DNA from 2 places in the Nocardioides terrisoli genome. Region 1 is predicted to be linked to the other one. Evidence: predicted binding sites of a transcription regulator. Region 1 holds the regulator's gene; the other holds the start of a gene.
What was found. The regulator LexA, encoded in region 1, represses DNA repair genes until DNA is damaged. The targets are predictions, from matches to a motif close to TCGAACANNTGTTCGA.

Region 1 (7,949 bases):
TCGCGCGGCAGTACTACAACGACGCCGTCGCGACGCTGAACAAGGCCGTGCAGACACTGCCGTGGATGTTCTTCACCGGTGTCGCGGGCGTGCACAAGCGTGACTTCTATGAGGCGCCCGTTGGTCAGCAGGCCCAGCCCCAGGTCGACTTCGGCACCGGTACGACGACCCCGCCGCCTCCTGCTGCGCCTGCTGGCTCCTGACCGCCATGGGTGACGTCTCGGCGGGATGGGGGTGGGGCGTCGTAGGGTGCTCGGGTGTCCGCCATGTCCGCTGCAGCGCCGGCCCAGGAGCCTCGGCCGAACGAGGCGGAGGGAGTGCGGGAGCTGCTCGCGGCGGCGGTGGAGGCGCTGGGTGGTGAGACGCGGGCCGGCCAGGTGCAGATGGCGGAGGGGGTGGCCCGGGCGATGGAGTCCGGACAGCACCTGCTCGTCCAGGCCGGCACCGGCACCGGCAAGTCGCTGGGGTACCTGGTGCCCGCGTTGCTGCACCGCGAACGCGTGGTCGTCGCCACCGCGACGCTTGCGCTCCAGCACCAGCTGGTCGAACGCGACCTGCCCGCGCTGACCGATGCGGTGGCGGACCTGCTGCCGCAGACTCCGACGTACGCCGTCCTCAAGGGTCGATCCAACTACGCCTGCCTGCACCGCGTGCGTGAGGGCGTGCCCGACGACCAGGGAACGCTGGTCGACCTTCCGACGGGCTCGATCGGGGCCGAGGTCGTGGCGCTGCGCGAGTGGATCGAGGAAGAGGCCGAGGCGGGCGGCACCGGCGAGAAGGACCGCGCGCCCCGGCACACCGACCGCGTGTGGCGACAGGTCAGCGTCAGCCACCGGGAGTGCCTCGGCGCGGCCAAGTGCCCCTACGCCACCGAGTGCTTCGCCGAACGAGCCAAGGAGAAGGCGGCCCGTTCACACCTGGTGGTGACCAACCACTCCCTGCTCGCGATCGATGCGATCGAGGGCATCCCGATGATCCCGGAGTACGACGCGGTGGTGATCGACGAGGCGCATGAGCTGGTCGCGCGGGTGACCCAGGCGGCCACCGACGAGCTCTCGCCGGCCGACGTCGAGCGCGCCGCCCGGCGTGGTCAGCGGCACGTCGAGGAGCACGAGGCCGACGACCTCGCCGACGCCGCCGACGCGCTGCGCAATGCGATCGACGGCGCCGCGCCCGGCCGTGTCGACCAGCTGCCCGTCGAGCTGACCGACGCTCTGGCACTGGTGCGCGACGCTGCCCGGGCACTGGTCTCCGCGCTGCCGAAGGACACCGACGACGCGGGCGCCACCCAGGCGCGCGGGTGGACCCAGGACATCTTCGCCACTGCCGAGAGGATGGCCGCCGGCAGCGAGCGCGACGTGCTGTGGGTGAGCGAGCGCGACGAGCGTCGGGGCGGCAACCAGCTGTGCGTCGCGCCGCTGGAGGTCGCCGGGCCGATGCGCGAGAAGCTGCTCGCCGAGAAGACCGTGGTCTTCACCTCCGCGACACTCAAGCTCGGCGGTGACTTCGACCGGGTGGCGACGTCCTTCGGGCTCGAGCTGTCCTCCCGCGGCGAGTCCTGGCAGGGCATCGACGTCGGGTCGCCGTTCGACTACGGCCAGCAGGCGATCCTCTACCTGGCCAAGCATCTGCCGCAGCCGGGTCGCGACGGGATGGCGCAGGCCACGCTCGACGAGATCGTCGCGTTGGTCGACGCGCTCGAGGGCCGCACTCTGGGGCTGTTCTCGAGCCGACGGGCCGCCGAGGCCGCCGCCGAGGAGGTACGCCGCCGGCTGCCGCACCTCACGACGCTGGCCCAGGGGGAAGCACAGCTGCCCGAGCTGGCCCGGCAGTTCACCGAGGACCCGCACACCTGTCTGTTCGGGACGCTGAGCCTGTGGCAGGGCCTGGACGTGCCGGGGGAGACCTGTCAGCAGGTCATCATCGACCGGATCCCGTTCCCGCGGCCCGACGATCCGCTGCTCTCGGCCCGCCAGCGTGCCGTCGAGAGGTCGGGGGGCAACGGCTTCATGGCTGTCGCGGCCACCCATGCCGCGCTGCTGCTGGCTCAGGGCAGCGGCCGGCTGATCCGCACCAGCACCGACCGGGGTGTGGTCTCCGTGCTCGACCCGCGGCTGGCGACGGCGCGGTACGCCGACTTCCTGCGGGCTAGCCTGCCGCCGATGTGGACGACGACGGATCCCGCGCTGGTCCGCCAAGCGCTTGCCCGGCTGGCCACCACCTGACCACGACGAAGCCGATCAGCACCACGACCCAGCCGGTGACCGCGTCAAGGACCCAGTGGTTGGCGGTGCCGATGATCACCAGCGACGTGGTGGCGGCGTACGCCCAGCCGGCGATCCGGAGGCCGCGCCAGCGGCCGTATCGCTGCAGTACGACGGCCACCCAGAGTGCCCAGCCCGCATGCAGCGAGGGGAAGGCGGCGAGCTGGTTGGTCAGGTCGCCGAGGCCCTTGGGCGCAGACGCGTCTCCGCTCCACCAGCCGTCGCCCGAGGTGAGCTGGAGGACGTCGACGTAGCCGCCGAAGAGTCGCGGCGGGGCGGTCGGCATCGTGAGGTAGGCGGCCAGACCGAGCACGGTGGCGATCACCAGCGCTCGGCGCGCCGGGAGGTAGCGGCGCGGGCCCTGGCCGAAGAGCCACACCAGCACACCGGCCGTGACGATGTAGTGGGTCGTGGCGTACCAGTAGCTGCCGAACACCGCGAGAGCGTGGTCGAGCACGAACCACTGGTTCAGCGCGTTCTCCCAGGCGATGCCGAGCACCTGCTCGACGTCGAGCAGCTTGGCGGCCCGCTCCCGCGCCGGGGCCAGGTCGTTGCTGGCGAGCAGACGGGATGCGGAGTAGGCGACGTAGAGGAAGCCGATCAGGGCCAGCTCAGCGATGCCGTGACGCCAATGGAACCGGCGTCGGGCGGCCACCGCCACCGGCACCGGGGTCTCCTGCATCTCCAGGGTCACAACAGTGAAAGATAGCGGGTACGGCGGTGCCCGGCACAGCCGTTTTTTGCGCGCTGACCTGCGAAAACGATGATGCGACACGATTTCGGAAACGAGTGGCTCGAAAAGGCGGAGCCGTGCACGACGAAGGGGCCGGGATCAGACCCGGCCCCTCCGTCGTGGGTGATGCTCGTCGATCCGGTGTTGCCTACTGGCCGGCGACCGCGTCCAGCCACGCCTGCCCGTTGGGCGAGCCGACGCCGGTGACGTCGTCGTAGCCGTTGCGGACGTGGATGGTCAGGTCGCCGTCGTCGCCGAACCCACGCACCGAGTAGACGTACCCGGCACTGCCGTCCACCCCGTTGACGTAGTCAGCACGCACTGCGCCCGGGTAGGTCGCCTTGTCGGCAGTGGTGATGTCGTACGACGCGCTCCGCGCGTTGTACAGCACCGGGTTGGCCAGACCGAACGGGTGACCTGCCTGCTGCATCGCCAGCGCCAGCATGCCGGCGTACAGCGGAGACGCCAGGCTGGTGCCTCCGATCCGGTACTCCGAGTAGGCCGCGTGACCGTCGGGGAAGGACTGGGTCTGCCCCACCAGCATGCCGGTCGTCGGGTCGGCCAGCGCCGACACGTCGGGAACGGCGCGCATCGGCGCACCACCGTAGGTCTGGCTGATGGAGCTCGGCACCACGCCGGCCTGGTAGGACGGCTGCGCGAACAGCCTGCTGGTGCCGCCGCCGGCGCCGTACAGGTAGAACGGAGTGCTCCAGGTGCCGTCGGCGTTCAGGGTCTGCTTCTCGGTCTCCCAGCCCAGCTCGAACTGTCGGCTGTCGCCCTGGTCCACGCCCAGCGCGGTGCCACCGACCGCGGTCACCAGCGGGCTCGAGGCCGGCCAGTCAGGGGTCGGGGTGGCGCCGTCGACGCCGCCGGTCTCGTCACCGTTGTCACCGGAGGAGAACAGCAGGCTGATGCCCTCCGCGGCCGCCTGAGCCTGGGTGTCCAGCTGCGGCTTGATGTAGCCGGTGGGCAGTGCCTCGCCGCCGTACCCGTAGGAGTTGGTGACGATGTCGGCCAGGTGGTTGTCGACGACCTTGTTCATGATCGCGTCGAGGTCGCGGTAGTTGTTCGGAGCGCCGATGTAGACGATGTCGGCACCGGGAGCCATGGTGTGCGCGGCCTCGATGTCGAGGGTCTCCTCACCGGACCAGCCGCCCGGGTCCTGCTGCTTGTTGGTAGCCCGGTTGTAGGTGCCCGGCGGGACGATCTGGCTGAAGTGGCCCTTGATGCTCGGCAGGCCGTGCTTCGCGCTGTAGGTCTCCACGTCGGACACGATGGTCGGCGATGCGTAGGCGTCGATGACACCGATCGTGACACCCGAGCCGTCGTTGCCGCTGCTGATCGCGCCGCTCATGCCGTAGGCGCCCTGCAACTGCTTGCCGGCATAGCCGCACGGCGCGAACGCGTAGTCGGGCGTCGCCGGCAGCACGGTGCCGTCCGGGGTCGGCGTGTTGTCGACCGTCTTCTCGCCCCAGTAGGACGAGCATGGCTGCGCGTTCACGAACACCGGCGGCGGGGGAGCCGCCTTGTGCTGGATCGCAAGCGTCTGCGACTCGTCGAGACCGATCACCGCCTCGACGTGGGTGAGCGTGGACGGGATGCTCAGCGCGGTGGTGTTGCTGCGCACTGTCTGGCCCTGCACCTTGTACTCCGCGAAGGAGGTCTTGAACGCCGAGGCCGCCTGGCTGGCGGTGCCGGTCGCCTCGACGTACTTGCGGTTGCCGGGGACCGAGGTCACCTTGAAGCCCTGACCCTTCAGCCAGGACTCCACCGCGTTCACGGTGCTGGTGTTGGGCGAGAACTGCTGGTGGAACTGGGCGGGCGTGAGGAACTTGCCGTAGTCGGGACTGCCGGGGGTGGAGACCGACTCGGCGAGCTTCTGGGCGGCGTCACCGCCACGCCAGTCGAGGTAGACGCGGAAGTCGACAGGCTGCGAGCCGGGCGTGCTGCCGACCCTGTGCTGGGCCTTCGCCCAGGCCGGGGTGCTGCCGGGCAGGGTGCTTCGGCCGTTGCTGGCGGCCTGGGCCGGGCTGAGCAGGCCGGTAGTGGCGGCTGCGAGAGCTGCCGCCGCCGCGATCGCGGCGACGGACGGGGCAATTCTTGTCACAGGGGTTCTCCCTTTCCGAGAAATGTGGCCGTCCGAGCAACGGCCACAGGAAAAACTACCCCTATGTGACCCCGAGCACATCCCCTCGCCGCGATCGAGTTCTCAGGAGGACTTCAGCCGGTCGCGGACGTGACGCCGTAGCGGGGCACGCGTCGCTGGAGGCCGGCCAGGAGGGCACCTAGACCCGGCGGAGTACGGCGGTCACCTTGCCGAGAATGGTGGCGTGGGTGCCGTCGATCGGATCATAGGCGTCGTTGTGGGGGAGCAGCCAGACCTTGCCGGACTTGCGCTGGAAGGTCTTCACGGTGGCCTCGCCATCGAGCATCGCGGCCACGATGTCGCCGTTCTCCGCCGTCTGGGCCTGGCGGACCACCACGTAGTCGCCGTGGCAGATCGCTGCGCCGACCATCGAGTCGCCGGAGACCTCGAGCAGGAAGAGGGTGCCCTCGCCGACCAGTGACTTGGGCAGCGGGAAGACCTCCTCGACCTGCTCCTCGGCGAGGATCGGCACACCCGCGGCGATCCGGCCGACCAGCGGGACGTACTGAGCGCCGGGCACCGCGTCGCCGATCCCGGTCGGGTCGAAGCTCTCGTCGCCGGAGTCGGCGTGGGAGATCGCGCGACGGGCGGCCATCAGCTCGGGGATGAACACCTCCAGCGCCCGCGGACGGTTGGGGTCGCGCTTGATGAAGCCCTTCTTCTCCAGCACGCGCAGCTGGTGAGCGACGCTGGAGGAGCTGGCCAGGCCCACCGTGTCGCCGATCTCGCGGATGCTCGGCGGGTAGCCGCGGCGCTCGATCGACTCGCGAAGCGTGTTCAGGATGCGTTGCTGCCGAGGGGTGAGTCCGGTCGCGTCGGGCGCCGCGTCGGGCAGCGCGGTGACGGTTGCGTGTCGCTCCTTGGTGGCGTCCTTGTCGCCCTTGGCGCTGCGTGCGGGGCGCTTCGTGGTGCTCTTGGTGGCCATGGGTCAGACCGTAGACCGATTCCGGGCGGGGTTCAAACATGTGTTCGAACGGCGTGTCGGGTCACGCTCGGGGCCGTGGGCACCGAGCCATGCGTCGACGCGGCTCCTGCGGTCGGTCAGGCTGCTGCTGGACCGGTCGCCGGCCGGCGGCTCACTGCGACCACGGACGCGTGCGGGTCGGACGGCGCGTGCTCGGGACGGTCGGTGGAGACAGGCTCCGCGGGTTCGGCGCGGCCGCCGAGCACGACCCCCATGTCCAGTCCGTACGTCGTGGTGCCCCCGGGGCGGGACTCCCCGTGCTGCATCTCCCCGATCGAGGGACCGGACATCCCGGTGTCGACGGCGCGGACCTCGCCCTGCGCCAGGACCGACAGCGCGTCGGAACCGGCGAAGAGGTTCTCCTGGCGGCTCCGGTCGAGCCGGGAGAGTCGGCGGCGCCACTGCGACCACTCGGAGAACGAGCGCGCTCTGGCGACCCGAGTCGCCTCGCGGAACAGCCCGTCGGCTGCGTCGAAGGCGAGCTCGAGGTGGTGGTACGCCGTCTGGCGTACCGGCAGTGGGGCCTCCAGGCGGACAAGGAGGTCCAGCTCGGCCCGGCACCGCTCGACGCGAACCAGCGCTTCGTCGACGCGGGCGACCAGGTCCTCGGTGACGCCGGGCTGCGCGGCGCGGTCGTGCCTCCAGCGGCGGGCGAGCCTGCTCATCGAAGGCCGGCCTTCGTCTGACGCACCACGCGCTCGCCGCTCCTGAGTCGATGGTGCTGTGCGATCGAGACGATCATCATGTCCGCGTTCCCTTCCCCTTCTTTTCTACAAGGCTGGTAGTGGAAAAGAAAGGGACCTTCGTCCTCACCCCGGCTCGATCTCCGGCTCGATCTCGGCGATGCACAGTGAGGGCTCGACGAACGGGAGCAGCCGGCCGGTCCGCATCGGTGCCCGCATCTTCTCCAGCGCGCCCTGCATCAGGCCGAGATGGACCGAGCAGACGACGTCGGGCCGGTCGGCGGCGACCTCCCGGAAGGGACAGTGCTCCAGTCGGATCTGGTTGCCGTCGCTGCGCCGTGGAGCGAAGCCGACGTCGTCGAGGAGCGCGGTCAGCTGGTTGACCGCATCCTCGGCGGCAGTCTCACGATGGGGCGGTGGTTCCTCCGCGAGGTAGCTTCCCCAGGCCCTGCCTGCGTCCCGGGATGCCGCGGACGGATCGGCGTGGGTGTTCGCGACGAACCCGGCCAGGATCTCGGCGAGCAGTCGGTAGTTGCGCTGATCCTCGTCGATGTCGGTTGTGGGAAGCGCGGCGTACGTCGCCCGCGGCCGGCCGCGCCGGCCCTCCGTGCGGACCGACCGCTCGACGAGCTCGTCCGCAACGAGGTGGTCGAGGTGGAACCGCACGGTGTTGGCGTGCAGGTCGAGCATCCTCGAGATCGCCTGCACGTCCAAGGCGTCGGGCGCGTCGCGGAGCGCGGCCAGCACCTCCGCGCGGCTGGTGCCACGCTGGCCCCGGTGGGCGCCGCCGGTCGTGGGACGGCTCATCTCCCCAGTTTGCCACCAGTGGTCTTGGAGAAAAGATTCGCGACACGCCGTTCGAACATATGTTCTTGCCCGGTTCGAACAGGTGATCTAACCTCGTACATGTGTTCGATCGAACGTCTGATCGACTGGGCCCGGCGAAACTGTCGGTTGCCGCCGATAGACATCGACCAGAACACAGAAGAGGGGTCGCGAACTCCGTCCGGCCACGAGGGCCGGGCACTTCCCTGGAGGTGGACCGAATGAGCACGATGACGATTTCCCCGATCCGTACGGTGAGGCCGGTGCGGCCGCTGCACGTGATCACCGATGCGCCGGTGCGGCGACCGGTGGCTCGCGTCGAGACCCGGTCGGC
Region 2 (7,949 bases), 1.1 Mb from region 1:
TCACCCTCGGCGCGAGGCTGCTGCCGACTCTCCTGCCCAGGTTGCTCATGTCGACCAGCCTACGGAACGACAGCGGTCGGTCGACCCGGGCCGCACTGCTTGGATGAGGGGGTGCCGATCGAGCCTCCTCCGTCCGTGTGGCGCCTGCGCGCTCCGGCGGCCGCCGACGACGACCTGGTGGGCCTCGGGGCCGACCTGGCGCCCGGCACGGTGCTGTCGGCCTACCGCCTCGGGCTCTTTCCGATGCCCGTCGAGGGCCGGCTCGGCTGGTGGTCCCCGGTGCGTCGTGGCGTGCTCCCGCTGGACGGTCTGCGGGTCACCCGGTCACTGCGGAAGTCCTGCCGGCGCTTCGAGATCCGGGTCGACACCGCCTTCACCGCGGTGATCGACGCGTGCGCGGACCCGGGTCGGCCGGCGGGCTGGATCGATGACGACGTCCGGGAGGCGTACGTCGCGCTGCACCGGCTCGGCTGGGCACACTCGGTGGAGGCCTGGCGTGCGGAGAAGCTGGTCGGCGGACTGTATGGGCTGGCCGTCGGCGGCCTGTTCGCCGGTGAGTCGATGTTCAGCCGCGAGCGGGACGCCTCCAAGGTGGCACTGGTGGCGCTGGTCGACCTGCTCAGCGACCAGCACGCCGAGCGCCGGCTGCTGGACACCCAGTGGCAGACCGAGCACCTGGCCAGCCTGGGCGTCGTCGAGGTCCCACGGCGGGAATATCTGCGCCGGCTGGCCGACGCGCTCACGGTGCCGCTGCCTGATGTCTTCGGGACCTCGTCGTCGCTCTGAGTATGGGACTCCCGCGGCTGACGGGACGGGATCTCCCCCTTTGCCTGGGGCGGCGAGATCCCGGCCGACTGTCACAGGCGTCCTGATGCAGAAGTGTCACCGATGTCCTGCGACTTCACACAGGCTGCGGATCCGCTTGACACTGGTTCGAACATATGTTCTACTCGATATAGATCCGGTGGTGATAACGATGGCTAAGGCCTCGGATCTGGCTCCGATGGAGTCGGCCCCTCACAGGCCCGCAGCCCATCACATGTGAGAACCCGAGAGCTCCCGTGCGGGGGCCGGTGTTCGCGAGCGTGTGGGAGGGGGGCTGCAATGGCCGACAAGCCGGACCATGAGCTGTCAGAGCCGCGCGTGAAGTCTGGTGCGTCGGATGCACCCACTGCGCAGGATGCCTCGCAGCATCGGCTGGTGCGGTTCGTGGCCGCGGTCGATGAGGCGGTGGACAAGGTCGCCGGGGTGGAGCCGGTGTTCTTGACCACGACTGAGAAGCAGAGCGTGTTGGTGGGGTTGCGGCGGGTGCAGGACCGGCTCGCGGGGCTGGGTCTGCGGGTGTTGGCGGTGGCCGATGATGTCGCCGAGGAGTCCGGGGACCGGGACGCTGCGGTGTGGCTGGCGCATGTGACCCGGACCGAGCGGAGCCCGAACAGCCGGGATCTGCGGCTGGGTGAGGCGCTGGAGCGGCGCTGGACCCGGCTGGGTGTCGCGCTCGGGGAGGGGTCGGTGAATCTGGCTCAGGCCCGGGTGGTCGCCCAGGCGCTGGAGGAGCTGCCCGGTGATCTGGATCCGGGGATCCTGGTGGAGGCCGAGGAGCACCTGATCGGGCTGGCCGCGGATCACCGTCCCCGGGAGCTGGCGGTGTTGGGGGCGAAGATCCTCGAGGTCCTCGCCCCCGACATCGCCGAGGCCGAGGAGGGCCGCCGGTTGGAGGAGCAGGAGCGCCGCGCCCGAGAATCCACCCGGCTGTTCACCCGACGGTTGGGGGACGGGTCGACCCGGATCGGGATCAAGGTCCCCGATGCGGTCGCGGACCGGCTGATGACCTACCTCGATGCCTTCACCAGCCCCCGGCACGGCCTCAACGACGGCACCACGGTGCCCGGACCCAACCACGACCCCGACAAGGATCCGACCAGCGCCCCGGCCAACCCGCTCGGAACCATCGGGATGGTGGGGGTGGGTGAGGGTGATCGGATCCCGGCCGCCCGCAAACGCGGGCTGGCGTTCACCGCCCTGCTCGAGGCCCTCGACCCCGCCAGGCTGCCCGAGCACGGCGGGGACGCCACCACGGTGATCATCACCCTCACCCTCGACCAACTACGCAGCCAGCTCACCGCTGCCGGGGTGATCACCAGCGATCAGGGCCGCATCTCCGCCGGCGAGGCCCGACGACTAGCCTGCACCGCCCAGTTGGTCCCCGCCGTCCTCGACGGGACCGGGCAGGTCCTCGACCTGGGCCGCACCCAACGACTGTTCTCCCGCGCTCAGCGCAAGGCCCTGCGGCTCCGCGACCGGTCCTGTCGGGCCGAGCACTGCACCGTCCCCGCAGGATGGGCCGAAGCCCATCATTGGAAACCCTGGTCCAAGGGCGGCAGAACCGACCTCGCCGACGGGGTGCTGCTGTGCTCCTGGCACCACCACCGAGCCCACGACGACCGCTACCAACACAACCGCCTGCCCAACGGCGACATCCGATTCACCCGACGCACCTGAGGAGTTCCGGTCGCGGGAAGGTGTGCCCCTCCGCCTGCTGCCCCGCCCATGCGCCCCCGACCCACAAGGCCAACGGCTGCCTTGCATTCCGGCAAACTAGGGATCGTGGAGGTAGTCCTGCTCGGCGACAGCCACCTCGCCCGGATTCGCCGCGCACTCCCGCGCATCAGCGCCAACGCGATCAACGCGGCAGTGGGCGGCGCGACCGCCGCAGACGTCCTCACCCAAGCACGAGCACACCTCCCCACAACCAACGCCATCGCGGTCCTGTCGATCGGCACCAACGACGCAAGACGTGGCACTCGCCCCGAGGAATGCCGCGAACTGGTGAAGGCTCTGGTCGCAGAGCTTGCCTGCCCATGGATCTATGTCCGGCCGCCCCTGACCGAACATGCGGTGTGGGGCAACGCGATCGCATCCCTGAGGCCAGACCACCTCATCGACACCCCCGCACTGCTCGCTCCGCTGGGCGCTCGGGCCATCGCCTCGGACGGCGTTCACCTGACGGGCTCCGCATATGAGCTGCTCCTCCCAGAGATCTGCACAGCCTTGAGCGTCGTGTAGGGACTTCTGCCTGCGCGATCACGACCGCCGGCACCGACACCAGCCACGCGCTGCTCACGCAACCTGCGATGCGCGCGTCATGTGCAGAGGGTCTCAGCCCAGCTACTTCAACAGCTTGCTCAGCCGCCGGTCGGCCAGCGGTTTGCCGCCGGTCTGGCAGGTCGGGCAGTACTGCAGGCTCGAGTCCGCGAAGGACACCTCGCGCACGGTGTCGCCGCACACCGGGCAGGGCTGACCGGTGCGTCCGTGCACCCGCAGGTGGCTCTTCTTCTCGCCCTTGAGCTCGCTCGCGGCCAGCCCCGAGGCACGTCGTACGGCGTCGCCGAGCACGTCGCGAAGCGCGGCGTACAACGTGGTCAGCTCTTCGTCGGTGAGGCTGTTCGCCGGCTTGAACGGCGACAGTCGGGCAGCATGGAGCAGCTCGTCGGAGTAGGCGTTGCCGATGCCCGCGATGTTCGACTGCTGGCGCAGCACGCCCTTGATCTGGGCCCGGCCGCTGGCCTGGAGGATCGAGGCCAGCACGTCGATCGTGAAGTCGTCGGCGAGCGGATCCGGCCCCAACCGGGCGATCCCCTCGATGTCGACCGGATCGCGGACGACGTACAGCGCCAGGCTCTTGCGAGTGCCGGCCTCGGTGATGTCGAGTCCGGCGTGGTTGTCCAGCACGACCCGCGCCGCGAGAGGCGACTTGCTGCTGGGCCGGGCCGGCAGCTTCGGCACCTCGTCCTTCCAGCGCACCCAGCCGGCACGGGCCAGGTGCAACACCAGGTGGGTGCCCGAGGCGTCGATGTCGAGGAACTTCCCGTGCCGGGTCACGCCGTCGACCAGGCTGCCGCTCAGCGCGCTGATCGGTGGGTCGTAGGTCTTCAGGCAGCTGAATGCCACGATGTCCACCCGGACGATGGCACGGTCACGCAGCCGGCCGGACAGGTCCTGGGCCAGCGCCTCCACCTCGGGCAGCTCGGGCACGCGTCGAGCGTAGCGAGTGCTCCGAGCGGGCGAGTGCGGCGGCGGTCAGCGGGGGAGGTCGGAGTCCAGCCATGCGAGGTTCAGCGGCAGGTCGTTGCGCCAGCAGCGGAGGGCTGAGACGTCGCAGGTGACCCAGGTCACCGGACGCTCCATCCGGCCGTGCGCGAGCTGGAAGGTGAGCTGGTCGCCGGACCAGGCCGGGCCGCTGCCGAACTTCTCGCCGGGAGGGATCACGAAGGTGACGACCGGCCGCCCGTCCCGCGCTCCCACGACCCGGACCTGGCGGCTGTGGACCACCACCGTGTAGTCGCCCCCGGCACCGGAGGGCGCGGTGAACGACCCCTCGTGCTGGTCGCAGTCGCTCCAGAGCCGTCGCCAGGTCTGCCCGTCGTGCACGATCGCGCAGGAAGCGCGTTGGTCCCAGACCGTGTCGGCAGGCTGGTCGCCGACCAGGCTCTCGGCGGGTCCGAAGCTCTTCCATCCCGCACGTGGGTCGACCGGATCCAGCCGCCGGGCCCGACCCTTCCAGACGGTCCAGAAGAAGTCGCGGGTGGCGGTCACGGTGCTTCCCCGGACCCAGCGCGGGGTGGCGAGGGTGGAAATCGTCCCATCACGGCCGACCACGATGAGCCGACCCGGGCTCCCCTCGACGAAGGCGGTCCCGTGCGGGCCGGGGCGGATGAAGCGGTAGTCGTCCGCGCGACCGATCACGGGGATGTCACTCGGCGTACCGCCGTTGATCGCGATGCGGTACTGCCCGTCGGGTGCTTCGAGCAGCGCCACCACCCCGACAGCCGCGACGGTGACGTTCGCCTGGTAGCTGGGGTCGCTTCCGAGCGGGAAGGTGTGCCCGTCCCTGGTGTGCACCGTGTGCCCGCGGTCGACGTAGTCCAGCCTCGGCACGGGTCCGGTGGCCAGGTGGGTCAGCGGCACCGTGCGCACCGCTGACTGCGATGGTGACGGCGAGGGCCCGACGGGCCCGGTGGTGTGCTGGCCCCGCTGGGCGAGGACGGCGCCGGAGAAGGCGATGACCGCGACGAGGCCGACGACGGCCGCCGCGCCCCCGGCCAAACGGCGGACGTGGATGCGGTGGGCCCGGCGCAGGCTCGGCTCGAGCAGGTCCGTTCCGGGCAGGGCTGCCGCGGCGCGGTGCAGCCGGGTGCTGAGCTCATCGTCGTTCATCGCTGGTCCGTTCCGTCGGCTGTCCCTCGCCGAGATCGACGCGCAGGCGCGCCAGCGCGCGAGCACACTGGCTCTTCACCGTGCCCTCGCTCGAGCCCATCGCGGCGGCGGTCTCGGCCACGCTGAGCCCTTCGTAGTAGCGCAGGGCGACCACCTGCCGCTGCCGCTCCGGAAGGAGCAGGACGCGGGCCCACAGCTCCCCGTCGTCGGGATCCGGTTGGTCGCCGGCCTGCTCCGGCAGTGTCTCGGCCGGTCGCTCGCGTCGTCGGAACGCCCGCCGCCACAGGCTGGTGTTGGCGTTCACCAGCGACGTGCGCACGTAGGCGTCGATGTCGACCTGCTGGGCGAGGAGGCGGTCCCAGCGCAGGAAGGTGCGGGCGAGCACGCTCTGGAGGAGGTCCTCGGCGTCGGCGAGATTCCCGCACAGCAGGACGGTGAATCCGAGCAGGCCATGCTGGCGAGCCTCGACGTACGCGGTGAAGTCGAGCCGGTCCGAGCCGGCTCGCTCCCGCGGCGCCTGCGTCATCGCCACCTCCCCTCACCCCCCTCGGTCTCCAGGGTGTCGCAGGTGGAACGCAACGCTGACCGGATCGGTTGCACGGCGCTCAGGGCGAGTACGGCGAGGACGCGCGCGGCAAATCTACGGTTTGTGCTAGACATCCCGATAGCGTCCGATCATGGACCCGATCAGGAATCCGTACGCGCCCGGCGCCGGGCAGCGACCTCCCGAGCTGGCCGGCCGCGACGCCGAGCTTGCGCAGTTCGACGTCACCCTCGAGCGGGTGGCCGCCGGACGTCCCGGGCGCTCGATGGTGCTCTCGGGGCTGCGCGGAGTGGGCAAGACGGTGCTGCTCAACGCGCTGCGTGGGCAGGCGGTCCGGCGCGCGTGGGGGACCGGCAAGATCGAGGCGCGGCCCGAGCACTCGCTGCGGCTGCCGCTCGCCCAGGCGGTGCACGCCGCGCTGCGCGAGCTCGGCCACCGGCACCGTGACCCCGACCGGGTCGAGCAGGTGATGGGCGTGCTCAAGGCGTTCGCGCTGCGCACCGACCATGTGGACCGGCGGGGTCGCGCCTGGACCCCGCCGGTCGACGTGGCGGCGGCGAAGGGTCGTGCCGACTCCGGCGACCTCGAGCTCGACCTGGTCGAGCTGTTCACCGACGTGGCCTCGCTGGCCGGAGACCTCGGCGTCGGCATCTCAGTGTTCATCGACGAGATGCAGGACGTCGCCCCGGACGAGCTCGGCGCGTTGTGCGGCGCCTGCCACGAGATCAGCCAGCAGGGCGCACCGCTGGTCGTGGTCGGGGCCGGGCTGCCGCACCTGCCGGTCGCCTTGGCCGCGTCCCGCTCGTACGCCGAGCGGCTGTTCCGCTACGTCCGGGTCGACCGGCTCCCGCGCGAGATGGCGGAGCGGGCCTGGACCTTCCCGGCCGAGCAGGAGGGCGCGTCGTACGAAGCGAAGGCCCTCGACCAGCTCTACGAGCTCACCGACGGCTATCCCTACTTCGTGCAGGCCTACGGCAAGGCGACCTGGGACGTTGCCGTCGGATCCCCTATCCGCTGGGCCGACGTCGTCCAGGCCGCACCCGAGGCGGAGGCGGAGCTCGCGGTCGGCTTCTTCGGGGCTCGCTTCGACCGAGCGACCCCCGCCGAGCGCGACTACATGAGCGCGATGGCCGACCTCGGTGAGCCGACCGGCGACCTGGCGGTGAGCACCTCCGACGTGGCCGCGCATCTGGATCGAAAGCCGCAGTCGCTGAGCCCGGCCCGGGACGGACTGATCAAGAAGGGTCTGGTGTTCTCCGCCGAGCGCGGCACCGTCGCGTTCACCGTGCCGCACTTCGGGAGGTTCCTGCGCAACCAGCGCTGAGCTCGCCCTCGGCGGATCCACCAGCGCCCGCCTCTTGACGTCGTCTTCGGCGCGGCCTAATCTACAACCAAATGGTTGTAGATAGCGAGATCACCGACGCCGAGGTGGACCGGATCTTCCGGGCCCTCGCCGACGCGACCCGCCGCGACATCGTCCGTCGCACGCTCGTCGGGGAGGAGTCGGTCTCGCAGCTCGCCGAGGACTACGCCATGTCGTTCGCGGCGGTGCAGAAGCACGTGGCGGTGCTGGAGAGGGCGGGGCTGGTGACCAAGCAACCGCACGGCCGCGAGCGGCTCGTCCGGGGCAACCCGGAAGCGATCAGGCGCGCCCAGGCACTGCTGGACACCTTCGAGCAACTCTGGCGGTCCCGGGTCGCCCGCCTCGACGCCCTGCTCGCCGACGACGAGCACCACGAGCACGAAGAGCACTGACCCACCACTGGAGAGGACCGTCCGATGCCCATCACCTCGATCCACAAGGACCCCGAAGCGCTCACCCTCACGGTCGTCGCCGACTTCGCCGCACCGCTGCAGCGGCTGTGGGATGCGTACGCCGACCCCCGCCAGCTCGAGCGGTTCTGGGGGCCGCCGTCCTACCCGGCGACCTTCACCCGGCACGACATGCTCCCCGGCGGCCGGTCCGCGTACGCGATGGTCGGTCCCGAGGGTGAGGTCTCCCGTGGCTACTGGGAGTTCCTGGACGTCAAGGCGCCGTACTCCTTCGAGGTCCGCGACGGCTTCTGCCACCCGGACGGGACGCCGAACACCGAGATGCCATCGATGCGGATGGTCTTCTCCTTCGAGGCGACCGGGTCCGGGTCGCGGGTGACGACCACGACGTACTTCAACACCGTCGAGGAGCTCG

Region 2: a site for LexA is predicted at 934-949, ahead of Q9R13_RS13270 (HNH endonuclease signature motif containing protein). Genes of this name have one in related genera too.

The regions. Positions count from the first base shown of each region.
Region 1 covers NZ_CP134227.1:1,688,817-1,696,765, reverse strand. Annotated here, with positions in the region: gene Q9R13_RS08075 (LemA family protein) at 1-203, shown strand, start outside; gene Q9R13_RS08070 (ATP-dependent DNA helicase) at 267-2,225, shown strand; gene Q9R13_RS08065 (phosphatase PAP2 family protein) at 2,149-2,958, opposite strand; gene Q9R13_RS08060 (S53 family peptidase) at 3,146-5,104, opposite strand; gene lexA (transcriptional repressor LexA) at 5,283-6,068, opposite strand; gene Q9R13_RS08050 (hypothetical protein) at 6,185-6,772, opposite strand; gene Q9R13_RS08045 (helix-turn-helix transcriptional regulator) at 6,917-7,597, opposite strand; gene Q9R13_RS08040 (LysM peptidoglycan-binding domain-containing protein) at 7,837-7,949, shown strand, end outside.
Region 2 covers NZ_CP134227.1:2,751,572-2,759,520, reverse strand. Annotated here, with positions in the region: gene Q9R13_RS13280 (EcsC family protein) at 1-49, opposite strand, end outside; gene aat (leucyl/phenylalanyl-tRNA--protein transferase) at 112-786, shown strand; gene Q9R13_RS13270 (HNH endonuclease signature motif containing protein) at 1,105-2,502, shown strand; gene Q9R13_RS13265 (SGNH/GDSL hydrolase family protein) at 2,608-3,066, shown strand; gene Q9R13_RS13260 (Fpg/Nei family DNA glycosylase) at 3,169-4,035, opposite strand; gene Q9R13_RS13255 (hypothetical protein) at 4,081-5,217, opposite strand; gene Q9R13_RS13250 (SigE family RNA polymerase sigma factor) at 5,204-5,743, opposite strand; gene Q9R13_RS13245 (ATP-binding protein) at 5,895-7,085, shown strand; gene Q9R13_RS13240 (ArsR/SmtB family transcription factor) at 7,157-7,516, shown strand; gene Q9R13_RS13235 (SRPBCC family protein) at 7,541-7,949, shown strand, end outside.